3 regions of the Streptomyces sp. NPDC041191 genome follow, and region 2 is predicted to be linked to each of the others. Evidence: riboswitches for the same ligand, from Rfam matches in the RefSeq annotation. Region 2 holds a riboswitch; each other region holds the start of a gene.
What was found. Region 2 has a riboswitch for cyclic di-AMP ahead of ACZ6AQ_RS20635 (transglycosylase family protein). Riboswitches for the same ligand answer to the same signal wherever they lie in the genome.
Positions count from the first base shown of each region.

Region 1 (4,982 bases), on a different contig from region 2:
GTGGGGGGACCGGGAGGCGGTCCGGACCGGGCCGGGGACCGGTGTGAGCACCTCGCGTCCCGTGAGAGACTGGTCTAGACAACCCGCTTGAGACTTGAAGGGCAACACCATGGCTGAGCGCCGCGTCAACGTCGGATGGGCCGAGGGCCTGCACGCCCGTCCCGCGTCCATCTTCGTCCGTGCCGCCACGGCTTCCGGCGTTCCGGTGACGATCGCCAAGTCCGACGGCGCCCCCGTGAACGCCGCTTCCATGCTCTCGGTGCTCGGCCTGGGCGCGCAGGGCGGCGAGGAGATCGTGCTCGCCTCGGACGCCGAGGGCGCCGAGGCCGCGCTGGACCGCCTCGCGAAGCTGGTCGCCGAGGGCCTGGACGAGCTGCCCGAGACCGTCTGAGCCGGGACGGTCCCGGACCGGGGACGGTCCCGGAATGCCGTGACCGCCGCGATTGCGGCGGTCACGGCATTCTGCTTTTCCGACCCCTTTTCCGGGCAGCACAAAAGCCGCCCGACGAATTCCTGCTCCCTTTGTACGGCGGGCGTGTTAATTCCGGGCGCCCGTCGTGTTGACGGCATGTTGCGGAACCCTCACACGACCGCGCTCCGCCCCTTTGAGCCGGTGCAGCGACAGCGAGCGCTCCGCGTGCAGCGCGGTCAGCGCCCTCGCCCGCTCCGCGTCACCGCGCGCCACGGCGTCCACGATCGCGCCGTGTTCGGCCCAGACGTCCGCCGGCCGGGCGGGCCGCTCGACCGCGTACACCCAGGCGATCTTGTGCCGCAACTGGGTGAGCAGCGCCGTCAGGGCCGGACTGCCGCACGCCTGCGCGAGCGTCTCGTGGAACCAGCCGCCGAGCGGGCGCAGGTCCTCGTCCCGGCCCCGTCCGGCCCTCTCCTGCCCCAGCCTGACCAGGCCGCGCAGCACCTTGAGGTGGGCCTCGGTGCGCCGCTGCGCGGCCCGCGCGGCTCCCAGCGGTTCGAGCAGCGTCCGCATGTCGAGCAGGTCGGCCGCCTCCCGCTCGGTGGGCTCGGCCACGTGCGCGCCCGCGTGGCGCCGGGTGAGGACGAAGCCCTCGGACTCCAGGGTGCGCAGCGCCTCGCGGACCGGGACGCGAGAGACCCCGTACCTGCGGGCGAGCTGCTCCTCGGTCAGCCGGCTCCCCCGCGCGAAGACGCCGGAGACGATGTCGTCCCGGATCGCCGTGCACACCGAATGCGCGGGAATACGCATGTCCGACCTCCGCCTTGGTCCGCGCGAGTCCATTCGGGCGGCGCCTTTTCCGCGCCCGTGCCACGACTCTATTGCAGCCCGCCGGAATTTCCGATGCCCCGCCGGATTCCACGGACGCGTTCCGGCCGAAGAAAAGCCCCGGCCCAGTACGGGCCGGGGCTTTCCCGAGGCGGGGCCCCGGGGCCGGGGACGCGCGGAGGGGCGACGGTGTCAGACGGTGACGCCGCGGGCGCGGAGGTAGGCGACCGGGTCGATGTCGGAGCCGTACTCGGGGCTCGTGCGCGCTTCGAAGTGGAGGTGCGGGCCGGTCGAGTTGCCGGACGAGCCCGAGACGCCGATCTGCTGGCCCGGCTCGACGGTCTGGCCGACGTACACCCCGATGGAGGAGAGGTGACCGTACTGGGTGTACGTGCCGTCGTTCATCCGGATGACGATGTTGTTGCCGTACGCGCCGCCCCAGCCGGTCTCGACGACGGTGCCGGAGCCGACGGAGACGACACGGCTGCCGTAGTCGGCGTGGAAGTCGATGCCGGAGTGGCTGCCGGAGGACCAGAGCGAACCGCCGGTCTTGTAGGCGGTGGAGACGTACGAACCGGCGATCGGGAGCTGGAAGGAGTTCAGGCGGCGGCGCTCGGCCTCACGGGCGGCGCGCTCCTTCGCCTCGCGGATCTCCTTGGCGCGGGCCTCGGCCTTGCGCTTCGCCTCGGCCCGGACCTTCGCCTCGGCGGCGGCCTCGAACGCCTGCCGGTCCTGGGCGGCGGCCTGGGCGTTGACGCGGTCGACGAGGGAGTCCTCGGTGATCACCTCGATGAGACCGGTGTCCTCGGGTGAACGGTGGTCCGTGTCGGCGGCGAGCGCCGGGGAGGCGAGGGTTCCGATGACGCCGGTGGTGGCCAGCGTCGCGACGCCGGCGATGCCGGCGCTGCGGCGCGCCATCCGGCTCGGACCACGATGCTTCCCGGTGGCACGGGTGAACGCCATGAAGACGCTGTTTCCTTTCCCTCCTTCTCGCCTACCGGGTTAGCTGACGGGTTCGGAGCAGGAAGGTCTCCTACGGGCCCCTCCGTACGGAACGAAGGCGTCCGATTCACCCCAGGGACTGCGTGCGGGTCCCCGGCTCCCCTGGGCTCGCGCCTGACGGGGACTCGGCGATGGCTGTCCGGTGCCGCGGGTGCGGCGGGTACGACTGGCGAACAGCCGGATCGACGGTAAGCGGGTCGCCAGTCGATCACCAACCGAACAGGGCCTTTTGTAAGACATGCCACAGGGCAGAGGATCACTCTTGCCGCCAATACGGACAATTCCCTTGCGGGAACCCCTCCGCGGATGCCCTTCCCACAAGGAATTTTCCTGATGGGCCGTCATGTCCGGGCCCCGGTCGCGGGGACGGCGGTGGTGGACCGCCGTCCCCGCGGGGGACGGTCAGCCGCTGACGACGGTGACCTCACCGATGCCGAGCGCGCGCACCGGCTCCGCGATCTGCGCCGCGTCACCCACCAGGACGGTGACGAGCCGGTCCACCGGAAAGGCGCTGACGACGGCGGCGGTCGCCTCCACGGTGCCCGTCTCGGCCAGGCGCGCGTACAACTGCGCCTGGAAGTCGTCCGGGAGGTGCTGCTCGACCTGGTCGGCGAGCGTTCCGGCGACGGAGGCGGCCGTCTCGTACTTGAGCGGCGCCACCCCCACCAGGTTCTGCACGGCCGTCTCCCGCTCGGCGTCCGTGAGCCCCTCGGCGGCCAGGGTGCGCAGCACCTTCCACAGGTCGTCCAGGGCCGGGCCCGTGTTGGGAGTGTCCACGGAGCCGCTGATGGCGAGCATCGCGGCGCCGTTCCCCCCGGCGTCGGAGCGGAGCACCTGGCCGAAGGCCCGCACGCCGTACGTGTAGCCCTTCTCCTCGCGCAGGACCCGGTCCAGACGCGAGGTCAGGGTCCCTCCCAGGCAGTACGTGCCGAGGACCTGGGCCGGCCAGACGCTGGCGTGCCGGTCGGGACCGATCCGGCCGATGAGCAGCTGGGTCTGGACGGCGCCGGGGCGGTCCACGACGACGACCCGCGCGGTGTCGTCGGCGGTGATCGGCGGCATCGGAAGCGGCTCGCCCGGCTCGCCGGTCCAGGCGCCCAGCGTCTCCGCCAGGACCTTCTCCAGGTCCACCCCGGTCAGGTCGCCCACGACCACGGCGGTCGCCGTGGCGGGCCGCACGTGCGCCGCGTAGAACGCGCGGACCGCGGCGGCGTCGATCGCCGCGACGGTCTCCTCGGTGCCCTGGCGCGGCCGGGACATCCGGGACTCGGCCGGGAACAGCTCCTTGGACAGCTGCTTGGCGGCCCGGCGGGCCGGGCTGGCCGTCTCGTGCGGGATCTCGTCGAGGCGGTTGCGCACCAGGCGCTCGACCTCGGTCTCCAGGAACGCCGGGGCGATCAGCGCCTCGGCGAGCAGACCGAGCGCCTTGGGCAGCCGGGAGACCGGCACCTCCAGGGAGACCCGTACGCCGGGGTGGTCGGCGTGCGCGTCGAGCGTGGCGCCGCAGCGCTCCAGCTCGGCCGCGAACTCCTCGGCGGTGTGCCGGTCCGTGCCCTCGGAAAGCGCGCGGGCCATGATGGTGGCGACGCCGTCGAGACCGGCAGGTTCGGCGTCCAGCGGGGCCGGCAGGAACAGCTCCACGGCCACGACCTGCTGGCCGGGGCGGTGGCTGGTGAGCACGGTCAGGCCGTTCTCCAGGGCACTGCGGTCCGGGGCCGGGAAGGCCCAGGGGCGTGCGGTGCCCGGCGTCGGCCGCGGGTGGAACTCCATGCTCGTCAAAGACACGGCAGCGTCGGTCACTGGTCCGCCCCCTCTTCCTCGTCGCTGTCGCTCTCGCTCTGTTCGGTGGCCACCGGCTCGTAGACGAGCACCGCGCGGTTGTCGGGGCGCAGCCGGGCCGCGGCGGCCTCCCGCACCTCCTCGGCGGTGATGTCGAGGACCCGGTCGACGGCGGTGAGGGCGAGCTGCGGGTCGCCGAACAGCACGGCGAACCGGCACAGTTCGTCGGCACGGCCCGCGACGGTGCCCAGCCGGTCCAGCCACTCGCGCTCCAACTGGGCCTGGGCGCGCTCCATCTCCTCGGCCGTGGGCCCCTCGGCGGCGAACCGGGCCAGCTCCTCGTCGACGGCCGCCTCGATCTGCGGGACCTCGACGCCTCCGGACGTCTTGACGTCCAGCCAGCCGAGCGAGGGCGCCCCGGCGAGCCGCAGCAGGCCGAAACCGGCGGCGACGGCCGTGCGGTCGCGGCGGACCAGGCGGTTGTGCAGGCGGGAGGACTCCCCGCCGCCCAGGACCGTCAGGGCCAGGTCGGCGGCGTCGCACGCGCGCGTGCCGTCGTGCGGCAGCCGGTAGGCGGCCATCAGAGCGCGCGCCGGCACCTCCTCCTCGACGACCTCGCGGAGCTGCTCGCCGATGACGTCGGGCAGCGAGCCGTCGCGCGGGACCGGCTTGCCGTCGTGGGACGGGATGGAGCCGAAGTACTTCTCGATCCAGGCGAGGGTCCGCTCCGGGTCGATGTCGCCGACGACGGAGAGCACCGCGTTGTTCGGGGCGTAGTACGTGCGGAAGAAGTTCCGCGCGTCCTCCAGGGTGGCCGCGTCCAGGTCGGCCATGGAGCCGATCGGCGTGTGGTGGTAGGGGTGGCCCTCCGGGTAGGCGAGGGCGGTCAGCTTCTCGAAGGCCGTGCCGTACGGCACGTTGTCGTAGCGCTGGCGGCGCTCGTTCTTGACGACGTCCCGCT
Region 1 covers NZ_JBVIZC010000003.1:98,151-103,132, reverse strand. Annotated here, with positions in the region: gene ACZ6AQ_RS06435 (HPr family phosphocarrier protein) at 110-391, shown strand; gene ACZ6AQ_RS06430 (GntR family transcriptional regulator) at 539-1,222, opposite strand; gene ACZ6AQ_RS06425 (M23 family metallopeptidase) at 1,433-2,203, opposite strand; cyclic di-AMP (ydaO/yuaA leader) riboswitch at 2,217-2,383, opposite strand; gene ACZ6AQ_RS06420 (M16 family metallopeptidase) at 2,645-4,012, opposite strand; gene ACZ6AQ_RS06415 (M16 family metallopeptidase) at 4,039-4,982, opposite strand, start outside.
Region 1: another riboswitch for cyclic di-AMP. It lies ahead of ACZ6AQ_RS06425 (M23 family metallopeptidase); the one in region 2 lies ahead of ACZ6AQ_RS20635 (transglycosylase family protein).

Region 2 (4,982 bases):
GCCCGGCGTGTGCGTCAGCCCTTGAAGCGCGGGAACGCGCTGCGGCCGGCGTAGACCGCGGCGTCGTCCAGGATCTCCTCGATGCGCAGGAGCTGGTTGTACTTGGCGACGCGCTCGGAGCGGGCCGGGGCGCCGGTCTTGATCTGGCCGCAGTTGGTGGCGACGGCCAGGTCCGCGATGGTGACGTCCTCGGTCTCGCCGGAGCGGTGGGACATCATGCACTTGAAGCCGCTGCGCTGGGCCAGCTCGACGGCGTCCAGGGTCTCGGTCAGCGAACCGATCTGGTTGACCTTGACGAGCAGGGCGTTGGCGCTGCCCTCCTCGATGCCGCGGGCCAGGCGCTCCGGGTTGGTGACGAACAGGTCGTCGCCGACGAGCTGCACCTTGGTGCCGAGCTTGTCGGTGATGGCCTTCCAGCCCTCCCAGTCGTCCTCGAACAGCGGGTCCTCGATGGAGACCAGCGGGTACGCGGAGACCAGCTCCTCGTAGTACTCGGTCATCTCGGCGGCCGAGCGGGACTTGCCCTCGAACTCGTACGCGCCGTCCTTGTAGAACTCGGAGGCGGCGCAGTCGAGGGCGAGCGCGATGTCCTTGCCCGGGGCGTAGCCGGCTTCCTTGATCGCCTCGAGGATGAGGTCGAGGGCGGCGCGGTTGGACTCCAGGTTCGGGGCGAAGCCGCCCTCGTCGCCGAGGCCGGTGGAGAGGCCCTTGCGCTTCAGGACGGCCTTGAGGGTGTGGTAGACCTCGGTGCCCCAGCGCAGGGCCTCGGAGAAGGACTCCGCGCCGATCGGGGCGATCATGAACTCCTGGATGTCCACGTTGGAGTCGGCGTGCGACCCGCCGTTCAGGATGTTCATCATCGGAACGGGCAGCAGGTGCGCGTTCGGGCCGCCCAGGTAGCGGAAGAGCGGGAGGTCGCTGGCCTCGGAGGCGGCGTGCGCGACGGCGAGGGAGACGCCGAGGATGGCGTTGGCGCCGAGCGAGGACTTGTCCGGGGTGGCGTCCAGGTCGAACATGGCCTGGTCGATCAGGCGCTGCTCGGTGGCGTCGTAGCCGACCAGCTCCGGGCCGATCTGCTCGATGACGGCGAGGACGGCCTTCTCGACGCCCTTGCCCTGGTAGCGGCCGGGGTCGCCGTCGCGGAGCTCCAGGGCCTCGAACGCACCGGTGGAGGCGCCGGACGGGACGGCAGCACGGCCGGTGCTGCCGTCGTCGAGGCCGACCTCGACCTCGACCGTGGGGTTGCCTCGGGAGTCCAGGATTTCCCGGGCTACGACGACGTCGATGGACGGCACGAGCATCTCCTTCTGGGATGTGACGCTGGATGTGACGCAAGGTCGGTGCGGGGTCGCTCGGCCTTGCGGCAAGAGCCTAACCGTCCCGGGGGCTCCGGTCGGCCGGGCGCCCGCACCCTGGGACGAAAAAGGACCCAAGGGCACGCGCATGGGGGCGAATCACCCCGTATCTACTGGTTGGTAACCGTCATGGGACCCGTACTCCCGTACGAGCGGACCCGGCCCGGGAAAAGGGGGAACCCCGGTCCGGCGCGCACGGGGGAGGGCGCGCCGGACCGGGGTGGTCACCGCGGGAGGGCCGTCGGGGCCGCGTGAGCCGCCGGACTCACGCGACCCGCCGGACTCACTTCAGGTGGAGCTGCTGACCCGGGTAGATCAGGTCGGCGTTCTCGACGACGTCGTCGTTCAGCTCGAAGAGCCGGGCCCAGCCGCCCTCGACGCCCTGCGCCTCGGCGATCTTGCTGAGGGTGTCGCCGGCGACGACCTTGTACTCGCCGTCGCCCTTCTTGACCGTCTCGCCGGTCGGGGTGGTGACGGTCTTCCGGGCGGACTCCGGAGCGTCGTGGCGCTTCTCGGCCTTCTTCGGGGCCTGGCGCTGCTCGCTGCGGGTGGTCGGCTGCTCGGTCGAGCGCTTCTGCGTCCGCTGCTTCTTCGCGGGCTTCTCCTGCTCCGTCGCGCTCTCGGCGGAGCCGCCGTACGAGGCGCCCGAGAGGCCGACGCCGCAGTGCGGCCAGGCGCCCTTGCCCTGGCCCGCGAGGACCTTCTCGGCGACGGCGATCTGCTGGGACTTCGACGCCTGGTCGGCGCGCGGGGCGTAGGCGGTGCCGCCGTACGCGGCCCAGGTGGAGGACGTGAACTGGAGGCCGCCGTAGAAGCCGTTGCCGGTGTTGATGGACCAGTTGCCACCGGACTCGCACTGGGCGACGCGGTCCCACTCGGAGGCCGTGGCGGCCGAGGCGGCGCCCGCGGTCATCAGCGGGGCGGCGACGGCGACACCGGTGACGCCGACGAGCGCGGCGACCTGGGTGGCCTTGGAGGGACGGCGGTGTTTGCCCTTGGCGGAAAACAGCATGGAGTTTCTCCTCACCGACGCCTGCGAGGTGAGCTGTCGGGTTCGGGCCAATGAGTTGCCCGGCCGCGTGTCCTAGCACGCGGCTTCACCCCAAGCCGATCGTCGGCCGTCTGTCTCAACGGCCGGGGCCGGCGCTTACCTTGGGTCCCCCGCTCCTGCCTTCGGCGCTTGCGCGACGACTGTTCCCCACGACCGACGGCAGGATTCGGCGTTTCGGTCGAAGGGGCCCGCGGTGGCGAGCGATGACGACCGTACGCACAGACCCCCCCGAAGTTCAAAGAGGCTCATATGACTAATTTCGCCTCTCCTTGCCCTCCAGTGGGGCCCGTTTGCGCAGGTGGGAGGTGACGGAAGCAGAGCTTCCGGGCACGACACGCCAGTTGGGACAAAGAGACCCATGTCTCACTCGCATGGATCCGGACAGAAGCTCCCGAACTACCCCGCCGCCGGGTTCGGAGCCGGCGTCAGTTCGAGGTTCTGACCAGGCAGGATGAGGTCCGGATCGGTCCCCACGGTCCGCTTGTTGGCGTCATAGAGGGCCGTCCACCCGCCGGGGAGTTCGTTCGCCCGCGCGATGTCCGACAGGCTGTCACCCGGACGCACGACGTATTCACCCGAAGAGCCCTGACTGTCCGTTACGCCCGAATTCTTCACCCCCCCGGTCACCGGAGTGCCCGCAGGGTTTTCGGCGAGCTTATCCTCGCCCGAGGCATGTCTGCCGGATTCGACGGAAGTGCCCGACTTGATGCTTTCCTGCGGGTCCGCCCCGCCCCGGTGCTTGCCGGTGCCGGGCGTGACCGACACCTCACCACCCTCCGGCGTACCGGGCGTAACGGGCGTAACGGATGTGTCGGGCACGGCCGGAGTGACCGGCACGGTCGGGGAGGTCGTTCCGGTCGGCGCGCCCGGCGTGGCGGGAGGCACCGGAGTGACCGGGGCGGCCGGCGCGGTCGGGGAGGCGGGCGTCGCGGGCGTGACGGTGGCGGCGGGGGGCGCGGACCTCTCGGCCGCTTCGGGCGCCACGGTCTCCGGAGCGGCGGGGGCGCCCGATCCGCCCGCGTTCCAGCCCGACTCGGGGACGGGCTTCACGGGGGAGACGGGAACGGTGACCGGGCCCGGGTCCACCCCGGTGGCCTTCCCGTCGTTCGCCAGGCCCGCGATCGGGGCGCAGGTGGCCCACTCGGCACTGCCCTTGGCGAGGGCCTTCTCGGCCACCGCGATCTGCTGGGCCCGGCTGGCGAGGTCGGGGCTGGGCGCGTACACCAGACCGCCGTGGCGCTCCCAGCTCTCCTGGGTGAACTGGAGTCCGCCGTACATCCCGTTGCCGGTGTTGGCGCTCCATTGCCCCCCGGACTCGCACTCCGCGACCCGGTCCCAGGTGGCGGCGTCGGCGGCGGAGGCGGACCCGGTGGCGAGCAGCGGCAGCGCCATGGCCGATCCGGTCACCCCGGCGGCGACGACAAGGGCGGGGGCCTGACGGGGGCGACGGTGTCGTCCGTTCCCGGAACGCATAGAAGCGCCTTTCGCGTGACGGCTGAGACTGCCGCGAAACGTAGCCGCATTCGAACGTCCGTCACAAGTCGATGGCTCCCCGATCACGTGAAGATCACATTTCTGACACGCCGTCAGCCGGAAGGACCGGTACGGAGGGGGAGAACTCCACCGGAAGGGTGCGCAAACCACGCATGATGAGCCCCCCGCGCCACCGCAGTCCGGCCGGATCGACGGCGAGCGCCAGGTCCGGCAGACGGGTCAGCAGGGTCGCCAGGGCCGTCTGCCCTTCGAGGCGGGCGAGCGGCGCGCCCAGGCAGTAGTGGATGCCGTGGCCGTACCCGAGGTGCTGGTTGTCGCGCCGGGCGAGGTCGAGCGTGTCGGGCCCGTCGAACCGCTCCGGGTCCCGGTCGGCGGCGGCGAGCACCACGAGCACCGGGTCCCCCGCCGGGATCTCCCGCCCGCCGATGGTCAGCGCCCGCGTCGCGTACCGCCAGGTCGCCATCTCCACGGGCCCGTCGTACCGCAGCAGCTCCTCGATCCCGGTCTCCAGGAGGCCGGTCTCCCCGGCGGCGAGGGACGCCTGCAGCCGTTCCCGCTGCCCGGGGTGGCGCAGCAGCGCGTAGAGCCCGTTCCCGATCAGGTTCACGGTGGTCTCGAAGCCCGCGAAGAGAAGGATGAAGGCCATGGCGGCGACCTCGTTCTCGGTGAGGTGCTCGCCGTGGTCGGAGGCGCGGATGAGCCCCGAGATCAGGTCGTCCCCCTCTTCCCGCCCCAGGCCCTCGCGCTTGCGGTGGATCAGCTCCGCGAGATAGCCGCGCATCTTCTTCACCGACCGGGCGACCCCGCCGCGCGGGCCTCCGCCGTGCCGGATCATCATCCCGGCCCAGTCGCGGAAGTCGTCCTGGTCCTCGCGGGGCACGCCGAGCAGGTCGCAGATGGCGTAGATGGGGAGCGGGAAGGCGAACTCGTGGATGAGGTCCGCGCTCCCCTTCTCCACGAAGCCGTCGATGAGCCGGTCGGTCAGCTCCTGGACGCGCGGGGCGAACGCGGCGACCCGGCGCGGGGTGAACGCCTTCGACACGAGCCGCCGCAGCCGGGTGTGGTCCGGCGGGTCGATGTTG
Region 2 covers NZ_JBVIZC010000010.1:84,758-89,739, forward strand. Annotated here, with positions in the region: gene eno (phosphopyruvate hydratase) at 15-1,301, opposite strand; gene ACZ6AQ_RS20635 (transglycosylase family protein) at 1,639-2,367, opposite strand; cyclic di-AMP (ydaO/yuaA leader) riboswitch at 2,371-2,544, opposite strand; gene ACZ6AQ_RS20640 (transglycosylase family protein) at 2,803-3,879, opposite strand; gene ACZ6AQ_RS20645 (cytochrome P450 family protein) at 3,974-4,982, opposite strand, start outside.

Region 3 (4,982 bases), on a different contig from region 2:
ACTTCCCGCAGACGCCGGACGCCGAGGTGCTCGCCTGCCTGGACCGGAGCCGGACCGCGCACGGGCACGGCGTCCGGGGCGCGGAGGTCCGCGCCCCCGCCCCGGGACAGGCGGAGGTGCGGATACCGGTCGGGGGAACCGCTCTCGCCGGTCGTCTCGCCGTACCCGAAGGGGCCGTCGGCGTCGTCCTGTTCGCCCACGGCAGCGGCAGCGGTCGCCACAGCCCGCGGAACGGGGCCGTCGCCGAGGCGCTCGGCGGGGCCGGTCTGGGGACCCTCCTGTTCGACCTGCTGACCGAGGAGGAGTCGGCCGACCGGGCACGGGTCTTCGACACCGCGCTCCTCGCCGGCCGGCTCACCGGGGCCACGGACTGGCTGGCCGGACGGCTCGGCGCGGAGTTCCCGCTCGGCTACTTCGGCGCGAGTACGGGAGCGGCGGCCGCGTTGCGGGCGGCGGCGGCCCCCGGGTCGACCGTCGGCGCCGTCGTCTCGCGCGGTGGCCGGCCGGACCTGGCCGCCGACCACCTGGGCCGGGTGCGGGCCCCGACCCTCCTGGTGGTGGGCGGCGAGGACCCGCTGGTCCTGGACCTCAACCGGCGGGCCCGGTCCCTGCTGCGCTGCGAGAACCGGCTGGCCGTCGTGGAGGGCGCCACCCACCTCTTCGAGGAGCCCGGTGCCCTGGAGGAGGTGGCGGAGCTCGCCGCCTCCTGGTTCACCGGGCACTTCCGCGCACGGGAGGTCAGTACGCCCCGTTGACGTTGTCGATGGAGCCGTAGCGGTCGGCCGCGTAGTTGCAGGCGGCGGTGATGTTGGCGACCGGGTCGTACAGGTCCATGGCCGTGCCCGGCACGTGGTAGGCGAGGAAGGTCGGCTCGATGACCTGGAGGAGGCCCTTCGAGGGGGTGCCGTTGACGGCGTTGATGTCCCAGTTGTTGATGGCCAGCGGGTTTCCGGAGGACTCCCGCATGACGTTGCGGTGGATTCCCTCGTAGGAGCCGGGGATGCCGTGCCGGGCCATGACGTCCAGCGACTCGCGGATCCAGCCGTCGAGGTTGTCGGCGTAGCCGGTGGCAGCAGCCGCCTGAACCCGGGCGGGGACGGCGCGGGCGACGGCGGGGGTGGCCGCGGCGCCGGAGGCGCCCGTGCCGGTGGCGACGGCCGGGGTGGCCGTGCGGCGCTCGGAAGGCTTCGCCCGTTCGGCCGAAGAGGAATTCTTCGCCTTCGGGGCGGCCTTCGTCCCGGTCCCGCTCCCGGTCTCCGCCTGCCCGGGGGCGATCTTCGCGGAATTCCGATGAATCGTCAGTTCCAGGCCGGGGTGAATGAGTGACGGATTGTCACCCACGACGCTCCGGTTGGCGCGGTAAAGGCTCTTCCAGCCCCCCTGAATTCCCTTCTTGCGGGCGATCAGGGAAAGCGAGTCACCGCTCGTGACGGTGTAGGTGCGCGTGGCGGCCGGGGCGGCCGGAGTGGTGGCGGTCGCCGGTGCGGCGGGGGCGGTGAACACCGTGGCCGCGATGTCCGGCGTTCCGGTGGCGGGCGTGGCGCCGGCCGTGGCGGGCACGATCAGCGGCAGGGTCAGAGCGGCCCCACCTGTACCGATCAGGGCCATACCACGGGAGATGTGGATGCGGCGGGGGCGGCGGTGCTTGCCGTGTGCGGGCATGACGGATTCCTCTCCGGCGCCTGCGGGGTGAGCTGTCGGGTTCGGACGGGAGATGTCCGGCCGCGAGCACGCGGCTTCACCCCGAGCCGTTCCGGATTCCGGACCGGCGTATTCGTGGGTCCCCCGCTCCTGCCGTCGGGTGAAAAGGGAAGGTTCCCGAGCGGCGGCAGGATTAGGCGTTCCGCTCGAATGGAGGTGACCGTAGGCCAGCAATGCGACGAATAACAAGAGGATCAATGCGGCGCTCTTCGGTAAAGGATCTCCGCATTCGTTCCGGTCAAGATCGACCGGATGGCGGGGGCGCCGAATCTCCTTGTGCGGCAAGGGTCCGGGGAGGGGCGCGGCAGATCGTGGGACCCGGGGAGTGAGTCGCGTCACCCGAACGACTATGTCCTATATGCGCCGTGTTTCCCTTGTTCGGCGTAAAGGGGATGAAAGTTCCCGAGGGGGTATTCATTCATCGAATGACTGCTTTATCTGCATTCCATGACACGTGCTGCCATAGCTGGCAAAGCGGACATTTCTCCTGGAGGATGGAAGGCCCGACCCAGGAGCCGCCCCGATGTCCCCCTCCGCCCCCTCGCCCGGCCCTGCCCCCCTGACCTGCCCCGACGCCCTCGACCGCGAGGCGGCCGCCCTTTACGAGACCGCCGTCTGGCAGCGGATCGTCACCGACTGGACGACGGGGGAACCGCCCGCGTCGGCTCCGTCGCGGGAGCGGAGCTGGCGGGACCTGCTCAGCGTGCCGGTGGACCGGCTCGTGGCCGACGCGCTCGACGCGTTGCCCGCGCCCCTCCCCGCCGAGCGCCGCCTCCCCGGACGGCTCGGGGCCGTGCTGCCGGACCGCCTGCACGCCTGGCGCCGCATCGGCCGGGCCGAGCTGCGCCCCTCGGTCCACCTCGGCTACGCGCGCCTCGTCCTGACGGAGTGGGGCTGGCAGAACGCCCCGTACAAACTGCGGAACAGGCGCGGGGCCCGGTGCGTCTGCGGGGCCCTCCTCGCCGCCCACCGCCTCGGCTACGGCGGTGCGGACACCATGAACGAGGCCGCCGCCTGGATCATGACCGAACTCCGGTCGCGGGGATGGCGGGACCTCATCGGCCCGTGGAACCGCGCCCCCGGCCGTACGGCCGCCGACGCCGTGGCCCTCCTCGACGCCACGATCCGGCGGGCCGCGCACGCCGGCCGCTGACGCCGCCGTCCGGACGCCGGAGCGGCAGGGCGGGGGAGGGGCACCCCGGACGTGCTGACGTGCTGACGTGCGGACGTGCGGCGACCGCCGGGTCGGCCCCCGGAGCCCGGGGGTTCCGGGCCGGGTGCCGGTCCCGCCGCGCGCCGACGGGTGCGGCGGGATCAGGCGGTGAGGACCTTCACCCCGGCCTCGGTGAGCCGGGAGACCGCCTCCGGGGCGATGTCGGTGTCCGTCACCAGCACGTCGATCCGCTCCAGACCGCAGATCCGCGCGAACGCCCGGCGTCCCAGCTTCGAGGAGTCGGTGACCACGACGACCCGGCTGGCCCGCTCCACGAAGAGCCTGCTGATGCTCGCCTCGTCCTCGTGGTGCGCCATCGCGCCCAGTTCGGCACCGATCCCGTCGACGCCGAGGACCACCACGTCGAGCACGACCTCGTCGAGCACCCCGGCCGCCAGCGGGCCGACCAGCTCGTAGGTCTGCGGGCGCGCGACACCGCCCGTGGCGACGATCTTGATCTGGGGGCGCACCGCCAGCTCGCCCGCGATGTTGAGCGCGTTGGTGACCACGGTCAGGGCCGGTCCGGCGGACCCCGCCGATCCCGGGGCCTCGTCGCGTCCGCCCGCGCATCGCAGTGCCAGCGCCCGCGCCACCTCCGTCGTCGTCGTGCCGCCGTTGAGCCCGACCACCTCGCCGGGGGCGACCAGGCCGGCCGCCGCCTCCGCGATCCGCTTCTTCTCCGGTGCGCGGCGCGCCGACTTGTACCGCAGGGGAAGTTCGTACGACACGCCGTGCGCGACCGCGCCGCCCCGCGTCCGTGCCAGGAGTCGCTGCCCGGCCAGCTCGTCGAGGTCCCGGCGGATCGTGGCCGCCGAGACGTCGAGGGCGGCCGCGGCCTCCTCCACCTCGACCTTCCCCGAGACCGCCAGTAGTTCGAGGAGCGCGTTCCACCGCTCGTGCTTGGACATGGGTCCCTCCCTCCCGGTCGTGCGAGCGTCCGATTCTAGCCGCCGGGGCGTGAAAGTTCTGGAAGAAATGTGCTCGCTTCTGCTTGAATGATGAGAGCTTCGCGCATCTTCTTTCAAAAACTCGCAGCACTTCTGCAAGGAGACCGGCATGAGCACCACCCGCACCGCCCTGGAGATCGACTCCCAGCCGGCGACCTGGCGACAGGCGGCCCGCACCCTGCCCCAGCACACCGCCGCCCTTCCCCGGCGGGGCGAACGGGTCGCGGTGATCGGCTGCGGCACCTCCTGGTTCATGGCCCTGGCCTACGCCGAACTGCGCGAGACCGGCGGCCACGGCGAGACCGACGCCTTCGCGGCCTCCGAGTTCCCCCACGGCCGTCACTACGACCGGGTCGTGGCGATCACCCGGTCCGGCACCACCAGCGAGGTGCTCGCCGTCCTCTCCCGGCTGCGCGGCACCGTGCCCACGGGCGCGATCACGGCGGACCCCGCCACCCCGGTGATGGACCTCGCCGACGAGGTCGCCGTCCTGGACTTCGCGGACGAGGAGTCGGTCGTCCAGACCCGGTTCGCCACCACCGCGCTCGCCCTCTTCCGCGCCCACCTGGAGGCCGAGGACGCCCTCCCCGAGGGGGTGGCCACCGTCGAGGAGGCCGCCCGCGACGCCGAGCGGGCGCTCGCCGCCCCGCTGGACGAGAACGTCCGCACGGCCGAGCAGTTCACCTTCCTCGGCTCCGGCTGGACCTACGGACTCGCCCTGGAGGCCGGCCTGAAGATGCGCGAGGCGGCGGGCGCGTGGACGGAGGCGTACCCGGCGATGGAGTACCGCCACGGCCCGATCAGCATCACCGGCCCCGGCCGGGTCGCCTGGGGCTTCGGCACCCTTCCCGCCGGGCTCGCGGAAGACGTGCGGAAGGTCGGCGGCGTCCTCTCCGAGAGCGACCTCGACCCGCTCGCGGACCTCGTCCGGGCCCAGCGGCTCGCCGTCGCCGTCGCCGAGGCGCGCGGCCTGAACCCGGACACCCCCCGCAACCTGACCCGCTCCGTGGTCCTCTCCGGCGTCCATGCCTGAGCCCCGCCCCACCGCCGAACGCAGCCCGGGAGAAGAGGAACCATGCCGCTGACGCCCACCGACGAGATCACCCGCCGCGCCCGCGCGG
Region 3 covers NZ_JBVIZC010000014.1:147,473-152,454, forward strand. Annotated here, with positions in the region: gene ACZ6AQ_RS26210 (phosphoribosyltransferase family protein) at 1-755, shown strand, start outside; gene ACZ6AQ_RS26215 (LysM peptidoglycan-binding domain-containing protein) at 739-1,662, opposite strand; cyclic di-AMP (ydaO/yuaA leader) riboswitch at 1,668-1,841, opposite strand; gene ACZ6AQ_RS26220 (DUF6197 family protein) at 2,225-2,854, shown strand; gene ACZ6AQ_RS26225 (DeoR/GlpR family DNA-binding transcription regulator) at 3,016-3,822, opposite strand; gene ACZ6AQ_RS26230 (SIS domain-containing protein) at 3,971-4,894, shown strand; gene ACZ6AQ_RS26235 (class II fructose-bisphosphate aldolase) at 4,937-4,982, shown strand, end outside.
Region 3: another riboswitch for cyclic di-AMP. It lies ahead of ACZ6AQ_RS26215 (LysM peptidoglycan-binding domain-containing protein); the one in region 2 lies ahead of ACZ6AQ_RS20635 (transglycosylase family protein).